Regions from separate parts of the Kitasatospora sp. NPDC088779 genome, predicted to be linked through region 3. Evidence: riboswitches for the same ligand, from Rfam matches in the RefSeq annotation. Region 3 holds a riboswitch; each other region holds the start of a gene.

Region 1 (3,294 bases), on a different contig from region 3:
CTGAACAGCCTGCTGATGGAGTACCCGGTCAGCCCGCTGGTCTCCGGGCACGACTACCTGGACGACGCCGGCCGGCCGCGCTGGCACCTGCACCTGGCCGACAACTCGCCCACCGCCACCGCGCACTTCAGCGCGGTCGCCTGCATGGGCCTGGCCGTCCACCTGACCGAGCTGGGCGCCGACCGGCTCGGCATCTGCCAGGCCGCGCCCTGCCGCAACGCCTACCTGGACACCTCGACCAACCGCTCCCGCCGCTACTGCTCGGACCGCTGCGCGACCCGCGCCAACGTCGCCGCGTACCGGGCCCGCAAGCGCCAGGAGGCCGAGGCCGCGGCACTCGGCGCCGCCGGCTAGGTCCTGTCCGGGCCGGGCCCAGGGGGTCAGAGCTCGTCCGCCCAGACGCCCAGGCGGCGGGCCAGACCCGGCACCCGGGCCAGCCGGGTGCCCAGCAGCAGCCGCTCCAGCCGCCGCCCCGGCGCCAGCCAGGCCGGGCGCGGGCGCAGCCGCAGCAGCACCCGGCCGAGCACCAGCTCGTCCGGGACCGGGCCGTAGCTGCGGCTGTCGCTGTCCACCGGCCGGTTGTCGGACAGCAGCCACCAGCCCCTCGGACGCCGCTCGGCGGCCCGCTTCACCACCAGCAGGTCCTGCTGGAAGGGGTGCCGGAAGAGCACCACCGCGCCGGGCCGGATCGGCGCGCCGTAGCGCACCAGCAACTGGTCGCCCTCGCGCAGGGTCGGGACCATCGACGGGCCCGCCACGTCGACCAGCCCGAACGGCACCGCGCCGCCGCCCCGGCCCCGGCCCCGGGGTTCCGTGCCCATCGGTTCCGCGTCCGCCGGTTCCGTGCTCCGCGCCACGACTCCTCCTCCCGGACCGCCCGGTCCCAGTCTGCCGTACGGACCGTCACCCCGTTCGATCCGTTCGATGTCCGGATTACCCCGGTTCCGGGTCCGCCTTTTGCCCTAGGCCCACCGCCCGATCGCGAAACCCCGGGTGCGGAAGGGTAATCTCGGGCGCGGGAAGACGATCTAAGGAAGGACTCCCATGTTCTCTCGTCTGTTTGCACCGCGCGCCACCGCCCACGCCCACTGTGACCTGCCCTGCGGCGTGTACGACCCGGCGCAGGCCCGGATCGAGGCCGAGTCGGTCAAGGGCACCCAGGAGAAGTACCAGGCCAACGAGGACCCGGCTTTCCGCACCCGCGCCCTGATCATCAAGGAGCAGCGTGCCGAGGCCGTCAAGCACCACATCTCGGTGCTGTGGAGCGACTACTTCAAGGCCCCGCACTTCGAGAAGTACCCGCAGCTGCACCAGCTGATCAACGACACCCTGAAGGCCGCCTCGGCCGCCAAGGCGTCCACCGACCCCGCCACCGGCCAGGCCCTGCTGGACCTGATCGCCGAGGTCGACAAGATCTTCTGGGAGACCAAGCAGGCCTGAGCCTGACGCGTCGCCACCCGACCGCCCCCGTCCGCGAGCCCGGACGGGGGCGGTCGTGCGTTCACGCCCCATCCGAGCCCGGTAAGGGTTGCCTAGCCTGAGTGGCTGTTATGCTGCCAGGGCGTCCGAGGGGGAAGTCCGGTGTGAATCCGGCGCTGACCCGCAACGGTGAGCACGGCCCCGGGGCCGCGCCAGCCCGATCGCCCCCGGCCGCTGAACTCCCGACAACTCGCCGTGGACTGCGAGGGGATGGCGCCCGGGCCCGCGCCCGACCGGTGCCGCCCCCGCGCACCCGCGGCCCGAGGCAAGGCGCACCGTGAGCAGCACCGCAGCCGCGGGCAGTGGCGCAACGAGCCCGCCCGCCCGCCGAATACCCGCCCTCCCGCTCGCCGTCGGCCTGGCCGCCGCCCTGCTGCTCTCGCTGCTCTGCGGCGTGGCGCTGGGCGCCTCCGGGATCGGCCTGCCCCGCGCCATGCGGCTGCTGGCCGCCGGGCTGACGGGCGGACGGCTGGAGGCGGACGAGGCCGCCGCCTACGCGATCGTCTGGGAGATCCGGCTGCCGCGCGCCGTGCTGGCCTCGGTGGTCGGCGCCGGGCTGGCCGCCACCGGGGTCGCCGTCCAGGCCCTGGTGCGCAACGCGCTGGCCGACCCGTTCGTGCTCGGCATCTCCTCCGGCGCGGCCGTCGGCGCCAACGCCGTGCTGCTGCTCGGCGCCTTCGCCTCGCTCGGGGTGTGGGCGATCTCGGCCTCCGCGTTCGGCTCCGCGCTGGTCGCCATGGTGCTGGTCTACCTCGCGGCGCGCACGGCCTACGGGCTCACCCCGCTGCGGCTGGTGCTCACCGGCACCGCGCTCTCCTACGGCTTCTCCGCCGTCACCGCGCTGATGGTCTTCGCGGCCGCCCGAGGCGAGGCCGCCCGGGACGCCATGATGTGGCTGCTCGGCAGCCTCGGCGGCGCCACCTGGGGCTCGGTGCCGATCGCCGCCGCCACCGTGCTGGCCGGCCTGGCGTACCTGGCCTGCGCCGCCGGCCGGCTGGACGCGCTCGCCATGGGCGACGAGACGGCCGCCTCGCTGGGCGTGGACCCGGACCGGCTGCGCCGCGAGCTGTTCGTGGTGACCGCCGCCGTCACCGGCACGGTGGTGGCCGTCAGCGGGGCGATCGGCTTCGTCGGGCTGATGGTGCCGCACCTGGCCCGGATGCTGGTCGGCGCCGGGCACCGCCGGGTGCTGCTGGTCGCGCCGCTCGCCGGGGCGCTGCTGCTGGTCTGGGTGGACATCGTCTCGCGCACCCTGCTGGCGCCCGCCGAACTGCCGGTCGGGGTGGTCACCGCGGTGCTCGGGGTGCCCTGTTTCCTGCTGCTGATGCGCCGTCGCGGCTATTCCTTCGGAGGCCGCTGATGGATCTCGCCCTGGACTCCGTCTCGGTCGAGCTGGCCGGCGCCCGGCTGGTCCACGACGTCGCCCTGGACGCCGCCGCCGGGCAGGTGGTCGGACTGGTCGGGCCCAACGGCAGCGGCAAGTCGACGCTGCTGCGCTGCGTCTACCGGGCGCTGCGGCCGGCCGCCGGGGCCGTCCGGCTGGACGGCGCGGACCTGCACGCGCTGACCGCGCGCGAGGCCGCCCGGCGGGTGGCCGCACTCCCCCAGGAGCACTCCGCCGAGTTCGACTTCACGGTGGCCGAGGTGGTCGCCATGGGCCGGTTGCCGCACCGGCGCGGGCTGGGCGGCCCGGGTGCGGACGACCACGCGCGCTGCACGGAGGCGCTGCGCAAGGTCGGCGCCGAACAGTTGGCCGGGCGGGGCTTCCTGAGCCTGTCCGGCGGCGAGAAGCAGCGGGTGCTGATCGCCCGCGCG
Region 2 (3,294 bases), on a different contig from region 3:
CCAGCACACCGGGCTCCTGCGCCAGCGCGTCCAGGTCGGTGAAGTTCGACAGCCGGGGGAAGCGCACCACGGCCACCCGCAGCACGTCCGCCCCGAGCGGGCCGCGGCCGTCCACCCGGTCCACCACCGTGGACAGGTCCAGCGAGTCCTCGGCGTCCAGCCACAGGCCCGGCAGCATCGGCAGGGTGCCCAGCACCGGACGGCCGGTCAGCCCGTGCAGCATGTCCAGGCCGGGCGCCAGCAGCCGCGCGTCGCCGCGGAACTTGTTGACGAACCAGCCCGCCACGTGCCGCTGGTCCTCCGCCGACAGCAGTGCCAGCGTCCCGTACATCGCCGCGAAGACGCCGCCGCGGTCGATGTCCCCGACCACCACCACCGGCAGCCCGGCGGCCGTCGCCAGGCCCATGTTGGCGATGTCCCGGTCCCGCAGGTTGATCTCGGCGGGCGAACCGGCGCCCTCGCAGACCACCACCTCGTAGCGGCGGCGCATATCCGCCAGGCACTCCAGCGACCGTTCCAGCAGGACGGGCTTGCGTTCGCGGTAGTCCAGCGCGCCCACCTCGGCGACCGGCCGGCCCAGCAGCACCACCTGGCTGCGGCCGTCCGCCCCCGGCTTCAGCAGCACCGGGTTCATCGCCGCCTCCGGCTCCACCCGGGCCGCCTGCGCCTGCATCGCCTGCGCCCGGCCGATCTCGGCGCCGTCGGCGGTGACGAAGGAGTTCAGCGACATGTTCTGCGCCTTGAACGGCGCGACCCGCACCCCCTGCCGGGCCAGCCAGCGGCAGATGCCCGCGGTCACCACACTCTTGCCCGCGTCCGAGGTCGTCCCCGCGACCAGCAGTGCGTTGCTCATGCCCTTCCCCTCCACCGTGTCGTCAGCAAGCGCAGCGCGACGTGCCCCGCGACCGTCGTACCCAGGGCCAGCGCGCCCACCCGCCGGGAGAGCACGCAGGCCCGCTCGATGTCGTCCGCCGTCACCGGCCGCAACTCCGCGCCCAGCACCGGCCGGTGTTCCACCCGCTCCCCGTACTGGAGGGTCCCGCCCAGCCGGACGCCCACCGCGCCCGCGAAGGCCGCCTCCGCCTGGCCCGCGTTCGGGCTCGGGTGCGCCGAACCGTCCCGCCGCCAGACCCGCCAGGCCGTTTTCGGCTGCGGCGCGGCGGCCACCGTGAGCAGAGCCGTCAGCCGGGCGCCCGGCCAGCCCGCCACGTCGTCCAGCCGGGCCGAGGCCCAGCCGAACCGGGCGTACCGCGGCGAGCGGTGGCCGACCATCGCGTCCAGCGTGTTCACCGCGCGGAACGCCAGCAGCCCCGGGGTGCCCGCCAGCGTGCCCCAGACCAGCGCGTTCACCACGGCGTCCGCCGTGTTCTCGGCCACCGACTCGACCACCGCGCGGGCGATCTGAGGCCCGTCCAGCGCGCTCGGGTCCCGCCCGCACAGGTGCGGCAGCCGCTCCCGCGCGGCCGCCAGGTCGCCCGTGGCCAGCGACCGGCCGATGGTGCGCGCCTCCCGGGTCAGCGAGGTGCCGCCCAGCACCGTCCAGGTCGCGGCGGCCGCCAGCGCGGCCCGGCCCAGCGGACGCCGGCCCACCGTACGGTCCAGGGCCACCGCGCCGGCCGCGACCGCGCCGACGCACAGCGCCGTGTACCCGGCGCCGGCCACCCGGTCGTCCTGCCACACCCGCCGCTCCAGCCGGGTCGCCGCACCGCCGAAGACGGCCACCGGGTGGCCGCGCCGGGGGTCGGCGAAGCGGGCGTCCGCGGCGAAGCCCGCGGCGGCGCCGAGCGCGAACGCGGCGGCGCGGGTCAGCGGGCGCACGGCGGGTTCGGCGGAAGGCCGCGTGGGGTCCGGCGGGGCGGGGCAGCCTGCATCGCGTGCGTGTCCTCACTCAGGGTCCGCGCCCTGGATCGACGTACCGGGGGCGAGAGTCTCCTGGCTTCCGGGTCGGACACACCCCCGGGCCTTCCAGCGGCTTCTGACGGTCCGCCGTGGCAATGTTCCGAGCGTGCTCCCCGGTGACAGTGGCGGGACCGCGCCGGACTCGCACCGGCTTCCTCTGCATGCCTCCGTTTGGCCCCAGGATCCCATCACGCGGCCGAACCGGGAGTCAACCGAGGTCACGGAGGGGTTGGTCACACCTCGGAGCCCCGTCGCCACCTCCGATCCGCCCGCCCCGCCCCGCCCTGCCTGACGCCCGCCCAGCCCGAGGCCCCGCCGTGCCCCGGACGGCCCAGCCCGGTGGCCGCCCGCGCGGCCCCCCGGTGAACTGGTGCCCGGACACCGCCCGGACACCGTCCGGTCCAAGACCAGCAGAGCGGGGAGCGATATGCGTTGGGGAACCGCGGCCGTCGTGGCGGCCGCCGTCGTCGGCGCCGGGGCCGCCGGGGCCGCCGTCCTGGTGATCGGCCGCCGGGCCTCCGAACGGCTGGTCCACCCGGCGAGCGCCGCCCGGGAGTCCGGCCCCGTCCTGGTGCGGAGCCTCGCCGCGGGCCGGATCACCTTCAACCGCCGCCCCGAGAGCCTTCGCCCCGGCCGCTGGGCCGTGGAATGGGACGACCACGGCCACGCCGTCGTCGAGGAGGTCCTGCACAGCGACGAGAACGGCGTCACCCGCCGCCTCGTCCGCGCGGACCGGGGCACCCTCACCCCCGGCACCGAGGTCCGCTTCACCCCCCGCGTCCACCTCGGCGACCCCACCGAGGCGCTCGGCCTCCCCTTCACCGACACCGCCGCCGACGGCGAACTCGGCGCCCTCCCCGCCTGGCGCCTCGCCGGCAAACGCGGCACCTGGGTGATCCTCGTCCACGGCCCCGGCGCCGACCGGCAGCAGACCCTCCCGGTCCTCCCCGTCCTCGACCGCCTCGCCCTGCCCGCCCTCGCCGTCACCTACCGCGGCGACCAGGGCGCCCCGGCCTCGCCGGACGGGCTCGGCCACTTCGGCGAGACCGAGTGGCGCGACGTCGAGTCGGCGGTACGGCTCGCCCTCGACAGCGGCGCCGGCCGGGTCATCCTGTACGGCTGGTCCCTCGGCGCCACCATGGCCCTCCAGACGGCCTCCCGCTCCGCCTGGGCCCATGCCATCAGCGGCCTCGTCCTGGACTCGCCGGTCCTCGACCTGCCCGCCACCGCCCGCCGCGGCGCCGCCCGGGCCGGCTACACCGGCGCCGCCGCCGAGCTCGGCGCCCTCGCCGCCGAGGGCCGCACCGGCGTCGACCTCGCCGACTTCGGCCGCATCGCCGAGGGCGCCGACCTGCGCGTCCCCACCCTCCTCCTGCACAGCCCCGACGACCAGGT
Region 3 (3,294 bases):
GGTACGCGACCGGCACGGGGATCGGCACGTTGACGCCGACCATGCCGGTGTTCACCCGGCGCGCGAAGTCCCGCGCCGTGTCGCCGTCCCGGGTGTAGACGGCCACGCCGTTGCCGAACTCGTGCTCGCTGGGCAGGCGCAGCGCCTCCTCGTAGTCGGCGGCGCGGAGCACGGTCAGGACGGGGCCGAAGATCTCCTCCCGGTAGATCCGCATGTCGGGAGTCACGCGGTCGAACAGCGAGGCGCCGAGGAAGTAGCCGCCCTCGTGCCCCTCCAGCCGGAAGTCCCGCCCGTCGACCACGAGTTCGGCGCCCTCCTCGACCCCGAGGTCCAGGTAGCCGCGGACCCGCTCCAGCGCGTCGGCGCCGACCAGCGGGCCGAAGTCCGCCGCCGGGTCGTCCGAGCGCCCGACCTTCAACGCGGCGATCCGCTCGACCAGTTTGGCCACCAGGGCGTCGGCGGTCTCCTCCCCCACCGGGACGGCCACCGAGATCGCCATGCAGCGCTCGCCGGCCGAGCCGTAGCCGGCGCCGATCAGCGCGTCCGCGGCCTGGTCGAGGTCGGCGTCCGGCATCACGACCAGGTGGTTCTTGGCACCGCCGAAGCACTGCGCCCGCTTCCCGTGCGCGGCGGCGGTGGCGTAGACGTACTGGGCGATCGGCGTGGAGCCGACGAACCCGACCGCCTGCACCCGCGGGTCCTCCAGCAGGGTGTCCACGGCCTCCTTGCCGCCGTTGACCACGTTCAGCACGCCCGGCGGCAGCCCGGCCTCCAGGAGCAGTTCGGCGAGGCGCAGCGGCACCGAGGGGTCGCGTTCCGAGGGCTTGAGGACGAAGGCGTTGCCGCAGGCGAGGGCGGGTGCGGCCTTCCAGAGCGGGATCATCACCGGGAAGTTGAACGGCGTGATGCCCGCGACCACGCCGAGCGGCTGGCGCATCGAGTACACGTCGATGCCGGTGCCCGCGTTGTCGCTGAACTCGCCCTTCAGCAGGTGCGGGATGCCGGCGGCGAACTCCACGACCTCCAGGCCGCGCTGGATGTCCCCGTGGGCATCGGCCACGGTCTTGCCGTGCTCGGCGGACAGCAGCCGGGCCAGCTCGTCCTTCTCCTGCTCGACGAGTTGGAGGAAGCGCAGCAGGACGCGGGCCCGCCGCTGCGGGTTCCACGCGGCCCACCCGGGCTGAGCCTGCGCGGCGTCGGCGATCACCGCCTCGACCTCGGCCCGGCTGGCCAGCGGCACCCGGGCCTGCACCCGGCCGGTGTTGGGGTCGTACACGTCGCCGAAGCGACCGGAGGTGCCGGCGGTGGGCTTGCCGGCGACGAAGTGGGTCAGTTCTCGGACCATCGGGTTCCTTCTCTCGACAGGGTGGGGAGAGGAGGAGGATCGGAGGCCGCCGCGGGTCGGCGGGCACACGGTGGTGCGCCCCGCGGCACGGGCGTGCGGCGGCGGAACGGAACGTCAGGGCGTCGGGGCCCCGGCGGCCGTCGGCACGGGACGACCAGGAGCGGCAGTGGAGCGGGAGCAGCCCGGAGTCATGCGTGTCGTCTCCATCCTCGTGGAAAACACGGAACACCCGCGGCCGGTATCCTGACTCCCGGATCACCGCACGCCCCCAGGCCTTCCCGGCTGGCTGCCAGTGGCCTTCGTCTGCGAGGACGAACTCCCCGGTCACAGTGGCGGGACCGTGCCGGACTCACACCGGCTTCCCTGACACCGCGGACCTGCCGTCGACCATATAGTTGGACGTCCTAGTAAGTCCAGAGGCCCGCACGCGCGTTGCGCCATCGGGTTTCCGCCGCGCCGAGCCCTGCCCGACGCCGGTCACCGCGCAGCCGCGTAACCGCGTAACCGCCCACCATTCGCAGGCCACCCCCTTGCCGGAACGTTCCGGCATGGCTAGATTCTTCACCACGCCAGCAAAGCTGACTGAACTTTCAGTTATACCGCAGGGCCGCGTCGGCACCAGAGAACAGAAGGAACACCCATGACCACGTCCACCACCACCGGCCGCACGGCCGCCGGAGGCCCCGCCTCCCGCACCTGCCGGACGTCCCGCCGGCAGACGAGGACGGTCCGCCCGTGACCTCGTACGCCGTCCTCACCTCCTTCGGCTCCCCGCTCGGCTCCCCCGGCCGCACCAGGCCGGCCGAACGCGCGCCGCTGCGCGTCGGGCTCGTGCAGATGCGCTGGCACACCGACCCGGCCGAGCACGACGCCCGGCTGCGCGAGGGCGTGGCACTCGCCGCCGCGCAGGGCGCGACGATGGTGTGCCTGCCCGAGCTGACCCGCAGTCCCTACTTCTGCAACACCGACGACCCGATGGGGGAGGGCGCCGCCCGCCACCTGGAGGACGTCGAGACGGGGCCCACCACCCGCCTCGCCGCCGAACTCGCCGCCGAACTCGGCATCAGCGTCCACGCCTCCCTGTACGAGCGCGCCGAGGACGGCGGCCTCGGCTACAACACGGCCGTCTGCGTGGACCGCGACGGCACCCTCGTCGCCAGAACCCGGAAGAACCACATCCCGGCCTTCCCCGGCTACCGCGAGGACCTGTGCTTCCGCCCCGGCGACAGCGGGTTCCCCGTCCTGGCCCACCAGGGCGCCGCCTTCGGCTTCCCCACCTGCTGGGACGAGTGGTTCCCCGAACTCGCCCGCGCCTACGCGCTCGGCGGCGCCGAAGTCCTCGTCCACCCCACCGCCATCGGCTCCGAGGTGGACCTCCCGGACTTCGACACCCGGCCCATGTGGGAGCACGCCATCAGCGCCAACGGCCTCGCCAACGCGCTGTTCATGATCGTGCCCAACCGGATCGGGACGGAGGGCCGGTCCACCTTCTACGGCTCGTCGTTCATCTCCGACCCGTACGGCCGGATCCTGCTCCGCGCCCCGCGCGACCGGCCCGCCGTCCTCGTCGCCGACCTCGACCTCGACCAGTGCCGGGACTGGCGGGAGTTCGGCCTCCTGCGCACCCGCCGCCCCGAGCTGTACGCCCCGCTGACCGCGACGAGCCGCACCGACGCCTGACCGGACGCCCCGGCGCACCCACGCCGGGGCGTCCCGCCGCCACGAGTCGACGTGCCGGGACTGACGCCAACTACCTTTTCCAGTAGCGTAGTTGACGTGACCGACGCGCCGACCTCAGGTGGTGGCCGTCGGAGCGGGCGAAGCCGCACCGGCGGACGGCGGGGCCTGGCAGGGCAGGACGACCATCACACTCACACCCTGGCCGGGCTTCGACGCGCCCGCCGAAACGGTGTAGCCGTCGGACTCGTGGACGGCATCGAACTCCCAGG
Region 4 (3,294 bases), on a different contig from region 3:
TGTCGATGGTGCGGATGCCCTTGGCGCTGAGGGCGAGCCGGACGTACCGGCCCTCACCGGGCAGCCAGTAGCGCTTGTGCTGGATGTTGGGGTCGAAGCGGCGGCGGGTGCGGCGGTGCGAGTGCGAGATCGCGTTGCCGAATCCGGGTTGGCGGCCGGTGAGTTGGCAGTGGGCGGACATGGGTGCTCCCTGGCGTCCGGGAATGGGCGGGACGGAGCCCACGTTACACCAGATGAAAATGACTTCCATTTCGGTGTACGGTTTCGCCCCAGCCCCGAACACCCCGCCAACCCGGGAGGACACCCATGGCCCGCAGCGAACTGCGCCCCGTCATCAAGCTCCGCTCCACCGCCGGCACCGGCTACACGTACGTGACCCGCAAGAACCGCCGCAACGACCCGGACCGGATGGTCCTGCGCAAGTACGACCCGGTCGCGCGCCGGCACGTCGACTTCCGCGAAGAGCGCTGAACCCCGCCCGCCCGACGACCGGCACCGGCCCGCAGCGACGAAACGGCGCCTCCCCCGGGATCCCGGGGGAGGCGCCGTCGCTGATCGCTGCCGTCGCTGATCGCAGCCGTCGCTACTCGGCGGCCACCCAGCGCTTCTCCACCCGGGCCAGCTTCCAGTAGGCGATCGCCGCGGCCCAGACCACCACGAACAGCCCGGCGATCGCGTAGCCGACGTTGTCCAGCGAGATGCCCGCGATCCAGCCGGTGACCGGGTCGGTCAGATCGAGCTTCTCGTGCAGCACGCCGACCAGTTCGATGGTGCCGATGACGAAGGCCACCGCGATCGACAGCCCAGTGATCGTCAGGTTGTAGTACACCTTCCGGACCGGGTTCGCGAAGGCCCACTGGTACGCGAAGTTCATGAACGTCCCGTCCAGGGTGTCGAACAGGCTCATCCCGGCCGCGAACAGCAGCGGCAGGCAGACGATCGCGTACCAGGGCAGCCCGGCCGCCGCGCCCGACCCGGCCATCACCATCAGGGTGACCTCGGTCGCGGTGTCGAAGCCCAGCCCCAGCACCATGCCCACCGGGAACATCTGCCCGGGCCGGGTGATCGACCGGGTCGCCCGGTTCAGCACCCGGGCCATGAAGCCGCGCGAGTTGAGGTGCTCCTCCAGCTGCGCCTCGTCGTACGACCCGGCCCGCATCGCCCGGAACACCTTGAGTATGCCGAGCAGCGCGGCCAGGTTGAGCGCGCCGATCAGGTAGAGGAACGCGCCGGAGGCCGTCGTGCCGACCATCCCGAGCCACTTGTGGGTGGCCGAGTCGTCGTCCATCAGCGTGCTGGCCAGCTGCGCGCCGCCCGCCACCAGGGCGGCCATCAGCACCACCATCGAGGAGTGCCCGAGGGCGAACCAGAAGCCGACCGAGACCGGCCGCTTGCCGTCCGCCATCAGCTTGCGGGTGGTGTTGTCGATCACCGCGATGTGGTCGGCGTCGAAGGCGTGCCGCATGCCGAGGGTGTACGCGGTGATCCCGAGGCCCACCCCGAAGACCTGGGTGCCGACCGCGTAGTTGTGGGGCGCGACCAGGAAGACGAGCGTCCCGAAGGCCACCACGTGCATGGCCAGGATCACCCCCATCAACCCGGCCGTGCGGACGGTGTCCTCGCGCTTCCAGCGGAACGTGGGCAGCACGGACGGTGTCGCCGGCGCCTCGGCGGCGGCGGTTTCGGGCAGGGTCATTCGGGTCACGCTCCAGCACCTCGTGGAAACACTTCGTGAGATGCCGTGGCCGGTCTCCTGGCTTACGGGGGTCCCGTACCCGCCTTCCCAGGTGCGCGAGGCTCCCAGTGGCGTCGTGGGTACGGACGTCTCTCCATCGTCGACGATCACGATGGCCCGATCACAGTGGCGAGGGCCGCTCCGGACTGGGACCCCTGAGGATCCGTCACCGGTCTTCCCGAGCACCACGGCGGGGAACACCGTAGGGGCCAGGACCCACCCTTGCAAGGCTGCGCACCTGCGCAGGTGTCCAGGATCACAGGCCCCCTCCTGCAACAATGTGCGCATGCATCTCGTACCGGCCGACCGCGCGGGCCACCGCACCATCGACGGACACCGGGTCTGCGAGGCCATCGCCGCGATCGGCGACCCCGCGCACGTCCGCACCTGGGCCGAGCGGTTCTCCCTGCTCGCCGACCCCGGGCGGCTCGCCCTCCTGCTCGCCCTCCACCGGGCCGGCCCGCTCGCCGTCTCCGACCTCGCCGTCGCCACCGGCATGCGCGACCCCGCCGTGTCCCAGGCCCTGCGGCTGCTCCGCACCGCGGGCGTGGTCACCGGGGACAAGGACGGGCGGATCGTGCGCTACCGGCTCGTGGACGAGGCCCTGCGCCCCCTCCTCGACGCGTGCGCCGCCGCCGAACACCACGAGCCCAGCGCGGCCGTCGTCTGACCGGCTCCTCCGGAGGACGCGCCGGGGCCCGGCCGGAGCAACCCTCGAACGCGGTCAGGCCGCCTGGCAGGCGGGGCACCAGAAGAGGTTGCGCGCGGCGTGCTGCTCCGTCCGGACCTCGGTGCCACAGACCAGGCAGGGCATCGCGGCCCGCCGGTAGACGTACACCTCGCCGCCGTGGTCGTCGACGCGCGGCGGGCGGCCCATCGCCTCGGGGGTGTGCTCGGGACGGACGGTGTCGATCCGGCCCGCGCCGACGCCCTCGTGCATCAGGGCGACCAGGTCGGCCCAGATCGCGTCCCACTCGCCCCGGGTGAGGTCGCGGCCGGCGCGGTGCGGGTTGATCCCGTGGCGGAACAGCACCTCGGCCCGGTAGACGTTGCCCACCCCGGCCAGCACCTTCTGGTCCATCAGCAGCGCGGCGACGGTCGTCCGGCTGGCCGATATCCGGCGCCAGGCGGCCTGCGGGTCGGCGTCGGCGCGCAGCGGGTCGGGGCCCAGCCGGGCGGCGACGGCGTCCTTCTCCGCGCCGGTGACCAGCGCGCAGGTGTTGGGGCCGCGCAGGTCCGCGTAGCCGTCGTCGTTGGCCAGCCGCAGCCGGACCAGGCCGACCGGCTCGGGCGCGGGCCCGGTACCGAAGGCGAAGCCGCCGTAGAGGCCGAGGTGGACGTGCACCCAGGCGCCCTCCTCGAAGCCGAGGAACAGGTGCTTGCCGACGGCTTCGGCCGCGGTGAGCAGCTGCCCGTCGATGGCCTTGGCCTCGTCGGCGAACCGGCCCTGCGGGCTGGACACCTCGACCGGGCGGCCGCCGAAGGCCTTCCGGTTCTCGGCGGCGAGGCGGTGGATGATGTGGCCTTCCGGCACGGGCGTCAGCTCCCCCGGGGTGGTT

The links. A riboswitch is a leader RNA that binds a small molecule or an ion and turns the genes downstream of it on or off. The one in region 3 is predicted to bind cobalamin.
Region 1: another riboswitch for cobalamin. It lies ahead of AB0P03_RS11840 (iron ABC transporter permease); the one in region 3 lies ahead of AB0P03_RS20200 (CoA-acylating methylmalonate-semialdehyde dehydrogenase).
Region 2: another riboswitch for cobalamin. It lies ahead of AB0P03_RS05885 (cobalamin biosynthesis protein); the one in region 3 lies ahead of AB0P03_RS20200 (CoA-acylating methylmalonate-semialdehyde dehydrogenase).
Region 4: another riboswitch for cobalamin. It lies ahead of AB0P03_RS00995 (HoxN/HupN/NixA family nickel/cobalt transporter); the one in region 3 lies ahead of AB0P03_RS20200 (CoA-acylating methylmalonate-semialdehyde dehydrogenase).

Annotation. Positions count from the first base shown of each region.
Region 1 is NZ_JBFBHW010000010.1:76,217-79,510, reverse strand. Features, by position in the region: gene AB0P03_RS11855 (CGNR zinc finger domain-containing protein) at 1-354, shown strand, start outside; gene sodX (nickel-type superoxide dismutase maturation protease) at 381-821, opposite strand; gene sodN (superoxide dismutase, Ni) at 1,045-1,440, shown strand; cobalamin riboswitch at 1,529-1,667, shown strand; gene AB0P03_RS11840 (iron ABC transporter permease) at 1,757-2,839, shown strand; gene AB0P03_RS11835 (ABC transporter ATP-binding protein) at 2,839-3,294, shown strand, end outside.
Region 2 is NZ_JBFBHW010000005.1:58,143-61,436, reverse strand. Features, by position in the region: gene AB0P03_RS05890 (cobyric acid synthase) at 1-853, opposite strand, end outside; gene AB0P03_RS05885 (cobalamin biosynthesis protein) at 850-1,818, opposite strand; cobalamin riboswitch at 1,926-2,058, opposite strand; gene AB0P03_RS05880 (alpha/beta hydrolase) at 2,327-3,294, shown strand, end outside.
Region 3 is NZ_JBFBHW010000019.1:126,891-130,184, reverse strand. Features, by position in the region: gene AB0P03_RS20200 (CoA-acylating methylmalonate-semialdehyde dehydrogenase) at 1-1,345, opposite strand, end outside; cobalamin riboswitch at 1,561-1,752, opposite strand; gene AB0P03_RS20195 (nitrilase-related carbon-nitrogen hydrolase) at 2,081-3,025, shown strand; gene AB0P03_RS20190 (hypothetical protein) at 3,140-3,294, opposite strand, start outside.
Region 4 is NZ_JBFBHW010000001.1:209,493-212,786, reverse strand. Features, by position in the region: gene rpmB (50S ribosomal protein L28) at 1-181, opposite strand, end outside; gene rpmG (50S ribosomal protein L33) at 307-471, shown strand; gene AB0P03_RS00995 (HoxN/HupN/NixA family nickel/cobalt transporter) at 584-1,696, opposite strand; cobalamin riboswitch at 1,726-1,940, opposite strand; gene AB0P03_RS00990 (metalloregulator ArsR/SmtB family transcription factor) at 2,022-2,405, shown strand; gene AB0P03_RS00985 (DNA-formamidopyrimidine glycosylase family protein) at 2,460-3,269, opposite strand.